2 linked regions of the Priestia megaterium genome follow. The protein of the gene in region 1 interacts with the protein of each later gene in a pairwise test. Links are inferred from orthologs where the notes say so. Each region holds a gene or a part of one and is shown in the gene's direction. Other genes may lie near its edges.

Region 1 (3,689 bases):
TATTTGGTAAAACAAACGTCAATCCAAAATCGCGCTTCATTGGAGAAATCCCAAGCGAGCTTGTGGAATCTTTAAATGAAACGATGCGCAAGCCTGCTGCTGGTCGTTCAGGGGCTTCAGCTTCGCCGTTTGCAGCGCGCCGACAAGCGGCCGTGGCAAAAACGAAGCTTGTATCAACGGGCAGTGAATCGATTGGATGGAGCGTTGGAGATAAGGCCGAGCATAAAAAATGGGGAATTGGTACAGTTGTAAGTGTAAAAGGAGAAGGAGACTCAAAAGAATTAGACATTGCTTTTCCTAGTCCTACAGGTGTAAAAAGACTGCTTGCTAAATTTGCCCCGGTTACGAAAGTGTAATCGTGAAAAGGAGCTAGAATATGGAGTTTGAGACAGCAAAATCACGCGTTCAAGAATTACGTGACTTATTAAATCAATATGGTTATGAATATTATGTGTTAGATCAGCCATCTGTTCCAGATGCAGAATACGATAAATTAATGAATGAGTTAATTGAAATAGAAGAATCGTTTCCAGAATTAAAAACAGCTGACTCACCTACTCAGCGCATCGGCGGCCAAGTGCTCGATGCGTTTGAGAAGGTTCAGCATCAAACGTCTATGCTAAGTTTAGGAAATGCATTTAATGAAGAAGACCTTCGAGATTTTGATCGCCGAGTGCGCCAAGCCGTTGAAGACGAGTTTTCTTATGTATGCGAACTTAAAATTGACGGGCTTGCTGTATCTCTTCGCTATGAAGATGGATACTTAGTGCTGGGTGCTACGCGCGGAGATGGTACGACTGGTGAAAATATTACTGAAAACTTAAAAACAATTCGCTCGATTCCACTGCGAATTAAAGAACCGTTATCAATGGAAGTTCGCGGAGAAGCATTTATGCCGAGGAAATCATTCGAAGCACTTAATGAAGCAAAAATGGAAAGAGATGAAGTTCCGTTTGCTAACCCCCGTAACGCAGCTGCTGGCTCACTGCGTCAGCTAGATCCTAAAATTGCGGCAAAACGTAATTTAGATATCTTTGTCTATGCCATGACTGATACAGGAGAATTAGAAATCGACTCTCACAGCGAAAGTTTGAATTTACTCGATGATCTTGGCTTTAAAACAAATAAAGAAAGACAGACGTGTGAAACCATTGATGATGTGATTGCTTATATCGAAAGCTGGCAAACGAAACGTCCAGAACTATCTTATGATATTGATGGCATTGTTGTAAAAGTAGATTCATTTGATCAGCAGGCTGAGCTTGGAACAACGGCCAAGAGTCCACGCTGGGCTATTGCTTATAAGTTTCCTGCTGAAGAAGTTGTAACCAAGCTTGTAAATATTGAGCTGACGGTAGGCCGGACAGGTGTCATTACGCCAACAGCTATTTTGGAGCCGGTTCAAGTAGCAGGTACGACGGTACAGCGTGCGTCTCTTCATAATGAAGATTTGATTCGTGAAAAGGACATTCGCATCGGCGATTATGTCGTGGTGAAAAAAGCAGGAGATATTATTCCTGAAGTAGTGAATGTGATTGAAGAGAAGCGAACGGGAGAAGAGCAAGAGTTTACGATGCCCACTCACTGCCCTGAATGTGAAAGTGAACTGGTGCGTTTAGAAGGAGAAGTTGCGCTTCGCTGCATTAATCCAAGCTGTCCTGCTCAAATTCGTGAAGGACTTATTCATTTCGTGTCCCGCAATGCGATGAACATTGATGGACTTGGTGAAAAAGTTATATCACAATTATTTCGTGAACAGTTAATTAAAGATGTAGCGGATATTTATACGCTGACAAAACAGCAGTTAATCGAGCTTGAGCGCATGGGTGAGAAATCTGCGGATAATTTGATTGCGGCCATCGAAGCTTCTAAAGAAAATTCGCTTGAGCGTTTGCTTTTTGGTTTGGGCATTCGCCACGTTGGAGCAAAAGCTGCAAAGACGTTAGCTCAGCACTTTGAAACCATAGACAAGTTAACAAAAGCAACGTATGATGAATTAGTGGCAATTAATGAAATTGGTGCCAAAATGGCTGATGCTATTGTCGCTTACTTTACACAAGAAGAGGTTCAAGAACTTATACATGAATTAAAAGAGTATGGAGTAAACCTTACATACAAAGGACCCAAGCTTGTAAGTGTAGAAAATGTAGATTCTGTTTTTGCTGGTAAAACCGTTGTATTAACAGGTAAGCTTGAACAGCTATCTCGCAATGAGGCAAAAGCACAAATTGAAGCACTTGGCGGTAAAGTCACAGGAAGCGTAAGTAAAAAGACAGACCTTGTTGTGGCAGGGGAAGAGGCTGGTTCCAAACTGACAAAAGCTAACGAGCTTGAAATTGAAGTATGGGATGAAGCAAGGCTACTTACGGAATTAAATAAATAAGAGGTGTGTGTAGTTGAAAAAGATATTGTTACTTTCTCTTGCGGTCATGCTTGTAACTTCAGCGTGTGCACCGAACCTTTCGGACGATAAAGAGACTGTTCAACAAACCAACAACAAGAAAGAAAAAGCAGTTATTCCGAAGTATAGTATTTCAGACGATTATTACCGAACAATTCTTCCATTTAAAGCGGGAGTGGCAAGAGGCTTAGTAGCAGCAAACTTAAATAACCGCTTGGATGCGCAAGAATTTGAAACAGGCTTAATGCGCTTATCGACAGATAGCTATTCTCCGAAAAAATATGTGTATCAAGAAGGCCAGTACCTTGATAAAGATACCATTCGCTCATGGTTAAGCCGTAAGCTGAGTGATAAACAGTTTAAAGATCTTCAAAGCAAAGCAAAAGATGATACGGCGAAAAAGAAGCTTAAAAACACTGGGTTAAACCCAATTGATACAGAAAAAGGCGATTTGAAAACTCGTAACGAAACAAGTCCAATGTACTTAGCGAACATTACTGAGCAAGATTACCTTATTCAAGACGGAGACGATAAGGTAAAACTTGGAGGCGTCACAATTGGTCTGGCGATGAATTCTGTTCATTATTATACAGAGGAAAATGGTTATGCCCGTGAAAAACAACTAACCGATAAAAATATTGAAGAGCAAGGCAAAAAGATGGCCGATGAAATTGTGCAGCGTATGCGTAATATCAAGGGCTTAGAAAACGTTCCAATTCGAGTAGCATTATTCAAACAAAGTGCTAAGTCCTCTTTAACACCGGGTAACTTTATAGCTGTCGGAAATGCAGGTTCAAATGATACGGCCGTTGGCAGCTGGGATAATTTAGACGAGCAATATTATTTATTCCCATCATCAGATGCAACAAAAGATCACCGAGATGATGCGATGAAGTTTGATGAGTTTAAAGCGCAAATCGAAGACTACTTCCCAAACTTTACAAGCGTAGTAGGGAAAGGGTATTACAAAGATGGACAGCTTCAAAAAATGACGATTGATATTCCCGTACAATTTTATGGAAAAGGTGAAATTGTAGGATTTACTCAGTACGTTGCTGGTTTAATGCTTGATCATTTCCCTTCATATATGGAAACGAGTATCTCTATTAACTCAGTAAGCGGACCGGAAGCTCTCATTGTTAGAAAAGCAGATGAAGACAAGCCGTTCGTTCATATTTACGAAGAGTAAGCAAAAAAAGACACTGCTCAAGCAGTGTCTTTTTTTAATTCTATGAAATTGCCTCCTATGAAGAAATGGCGTGAGAATTTTGTCTCGTAAACTTAGCAA
Region 2 (3,907 bases), 4.4 Mb from region 1 along the record:
TCACATACATTGTGAACCGAAAACACTTTAAAGGATTTTGGAATGCAGCATCAGAAGGGACGCTTGGAGCGTTAATTGCAATTGGGAATACAGCTGCTGTCGTAGGTTTTGGAGGGGTTGCTAAGGCTGTTCCCGCGTTTGGAGTGGCTGTAGATGCCATGACGCATATTCCAGGCAGTCCGTTGATAGGGGGAGCTATTGCGGTGAGTGTTATCGCGGGGATGACAGGTTCGGCTTCAGGAGGTCAGGCGATTGCTTTGCCAATTTTAGCCCCTCACTATCTAGATGCTGGTGTAAATCCAGAAGCTCTCCACCGTGTAGTAGCTATATCTTCTGGCGTATTAGATTCCTTGCCTCATAATGGTTATGTCGTCACCACAATTAATTCTATTTGTGGAGAAACTCATAAAGATGCGTATGGATCAGTTGCAGCGATGACGGTAATTGTTCCGCTTGTTGGTCTCGTACTTGCGATTATCCTGTTTTCTTTTGGATTTGGTATTTAATAATAGCTGTTAAAGAAAGTAGAGGCGGGGACAAAAGTATTTTAGCTGAAGGAAGATCCGAACGATAAATCGTTCGGATCTTTTCATTATTATGGTGAACTCGGCTTTTATGTGTTTAGTTGCTTTAAGCTGTTGATTGGAGCGCAAGATGAAGCCTTGCACGGAAATGAACAGTTTTGTAGCAAGGAGTCCAGATATCCTATTTATTCAGCTTTAGATAGGATTAACTTAGTTATGTCTAAATCTCTTTGTTTGGCGTTGTATGTATGTTTTTGGGAGAAGTTGTTCATATATAAGAATGAAAGAGGGGATTTAGCAACAAAGCAGTGAGGCAGTGTAGAAACTTTTACAAAATCCGTTGAACAACTTGCAGTTTGCGAACATATTATTTACAATACAAGGTAGTATGATGTAAAAACTATGATAAGGAATAGTAGTGAACGAAGCGAGCTAAGAGAGCTGACGGGTGGTGCGAGTCAGCAAACGGGCGTTCATGAACTCACCTTGGAGTTGTAAATGTGAAGTAAAGTAACATTTACCGTCTATCCGCGTTAAGGAAAATGAGTGAGTACATAATTGTGCTAATTTGGGTGGTACCGCGGGAAGTTTATTCAACCTCTCGTCCCTTTGTTTGAGGGATGAGGGGTTTTTTAGTTTAATTAAATACAGCTGGAGCGTACAAGGAGGATTATGTATGGCTTTTAATCATGAAAAGATCGAACAAAAATGGCAAAAAGTTTGGGAAGAAAATAAAACATTTAGAACAACAGAAGATGAAGGAAAGCGTAAGTTTTACGCATTAGATATGTTCCCTTATCCATCTGGGGCGGGTTTACACGTTGGGCATCCAGAAGGTTATACAGCAACGGACATTTTATCTCGTATGAAGCGTATGCAAGGATACAATGTACTTCATCCAATGGGATGGGATGCATTCGGACTACCTGCTGAGCAGTATGCATTAGATACAGGAAACGATCCGGCTGAGTTCACTGAACTTAACATTAATAATTTCCGTCGTCAAATCAAATCGTTAGGTTTCTCTTACGATTGGGAGCGTGAAATTAATACAACTGATCCTAACTACTACAAATGGACGCAGTGGATTTTCTTACAGTTATATAAAAAAGGCTTAGCTTATGTGGATGAAGTAGCTGTTAACTGGTGTCCTGCGTTGGGAACAGTACTTGCAAACGAAGAAGTTATAGATGGCAAAAGTGAGCGCGGTGGGCATCCGGTTGAGCGTCGTCCAATGAAGCAGTGGATGCTTAAGATCACAGCTTATGCAGATCGTTTACTAGAAGATTTAGATGATCTTGATTGGCCAGAAAGTATTAAAGAAATGCAGCGAAACTGGATTGGCCGCTCTGAAGGAGCTCACGTTCACTTCACAATTGATGGATATGACGAAACATTTACTGTGTTCACAACGCGTCCTGATACGCTGTTTGGGGCAACGTATGCCGTTTTAGCACCTGAACATCCGTTTGTGGATAAAATTACGACAGCCGAACAAAAAGAAGCGGTAGAAGCGTATTTAGATCAAATTAAAAGCAAAAGCGATTTAGAGCGTACAGACTTAGCTAAAGACAAAACGGGCGTATTCACAGGTGCTTATGCAATTAACCCTGTAAACGGTGAGAGAATGCCAATTTGGATTGCTGACTATGTTCTAATGAGCTATGGTACAGGTGCAATTATGGCTGTTCCTGCTCATGATGAGCGTGATTATGAGTTTGCTGTTAAATTTGAACTGCCGATTAAAGAAGTAGTAGCGGGTGGAGACGTTTCAAAAGAAGCTTATACAGGCGACGGCGAGCACGTTAATTCAGACTTCTTAAATGGTCTAGATAAAGAAGAAGCAATTTCAAATATGATTCAGTGGCTTCAAGCAAATGAAAAAGGTGAAAAACAAGTAACATACCGTCTGCGTGACTGGTTATTCAGCCGTCAGCGCTACTGGGGTGAACCGATTCCTGTTATTCACTGGGAAGATGGCACAACAACTGCAGTTCCTGAAGATCAGCTTCCGCTTGTTTTACCAAAAACAACTGAAATCAAGCCGTCAGGTACAGGTGAATCTCCATTAGCAAACATTGATGACTGGGTGAACGTTGTAGATCCGGAAACGGGCAAAAAAGGGCGCCGCGAAACAAATACAATGCCTCAATGGGCAGGCAGCTGCTGGTACTACTTACGCTACATTGATCCAACGAACAGCGAAGTATTAGCAGATGCAGACAAATTAAAAGAATGGTTGCCGGTTGATATTTATATCGGTGGAGCTGAACACGCTGTTCTTCATCTATTGTATGCTCGTTTCTGGCATAAATTTTTATATGATATCGGCGTAGTTCCAACAAAAGAGCCGTTCCAAAAACTGTTTAACCAAGGTATGATTCTTGGAGAAAACAATGAAAAAATGAGTAAGTCAAAAGGTAACGTTGTAAACCCAGACGAAATCGTAGAAAGCCACGGTGCAGATACGCTTCGCCTTTACGAAATGTTTATGGGACCGTTAGATGCATCCATTGCTTGGTCAACAAAAGGGCTTGATGGTGCACGCCGTTTCTTAGATCGTGTATGGCGTTTACTTATCGAGGATAATGGTGAATTAAGCAGCAAGGTTCAAGAAAGCAATGATACTACACTTGAACGCGTATATCACCAAACGGTGAAAAAAGTAACGGAAGATTACGAAGGTCTTCGTTTTAATACAGGTATCTCTCAACTTATGGTATTCATCAACGACGCATACAAAGTTGATGTGCTGCCAAAGCAATACGTAGAAGGATTTGTGAAGCTATTAGCACCAATTTGTCCTCATACAACTGAGGAATTATGGAGCAAACTAGGCCACGAAGATACGATTTCATATGAAGCTTGGCCTGCGTTTGATGAAGCGAAACTTGTAGATGATGAAGTGGAAATTGTCGTTCAAATTAACGGTAAAGTACGTGCAAAATTAAACGTACCTGCTGAGGCATCTCGTGAAGAGCTTCAAGATATTGCAATGGCTAATGAAGATGTTCAAGAGTTCATTGAAGGTAAGACAGTACGCAAAGTGATTGCTGTGCCTGGTAAATTAGTAAACATCGTAGCTAATTAAGTATTGATGTAGAACAGCCCTCCTGACTAAAGAGCAGTCAGGGGGGCTGTTCTAGACCTAAGGGCCTGATGTCCCCCTTTCGGGGTTGACATCAGGCCCTTAGTTAAACCTTTAACTACGATTGGAAAAGCTTAGGTAGGCTGCTGCTTAAGCTTTTCTTATTTAGTGGCATAAAGGTATTTGAATTTGCTACAATAGCGATAGCAAGCTGAATGAAAGAATAGAGAGGAATGACGAAGATGGAAGAAGTAAAAGTGATTACGCCTGAAGAGCTTCAAAAACGCGTTGAAAA

What was found.
Region 2: the proteins of ligA (region 1) and leuS interact in binary tests that used the Escherichia coli proteins (3 or more experiments, as listed by UniProt). The link is inferred for Priestia megaterium from one-to-one orthologs.

What each region holds. Positions count from the first base shown.
Region 1 is NZ_CP023317.1:244,468-248,156, forward strand. Bases 1-2,879 are described here. They hold ligA (NAD-dependent DNA ligase LigA), read left to right. Parts: upstream 1-376; coding sequence 377-2,383; downstream 2,384-2,879. Other genes in these bases: pcrA (DNA helicase PcrA), read left to right, coding at 1-356; CEQ83_RS01370 (CamS family sex pheromone protein), read left to right, coding at 2,397-2,879. Also shown: more of CEQ83_RS01370, read left to right, coding at 2,880-3,590; CEQ83_RS01375 (DUF3920 family protein), read right to left, coding at 3,646-3,689. UniProt on the Escherichia coli protein: DNA ligase that catalyzes the formation of phosphodiester linkages between 5'-phosphoryl and 3'-hydroxyl groups in double-stranded DNA using NAD as a coenzyme and as the energy source for the reaction.
Region 2 is NZ_CP023317.1:4,605,640-4,609,546, reverse strand. What follows is about bases 811-3,907. They hold leuS (leucine--tRNA ligase), read left to right. Parts: upstream 811-1,200; coding sequence 1,201-3,615; downstream 3,616-3,907. Other genes in these bases: CEQ83_RS23545 (rhodanese-like domain-containing protein), read left to right, coding at 3,855-3,907. Outside these bases: CEQ83_RS23555 (GntP family permease), read left to right, coding at 1-506.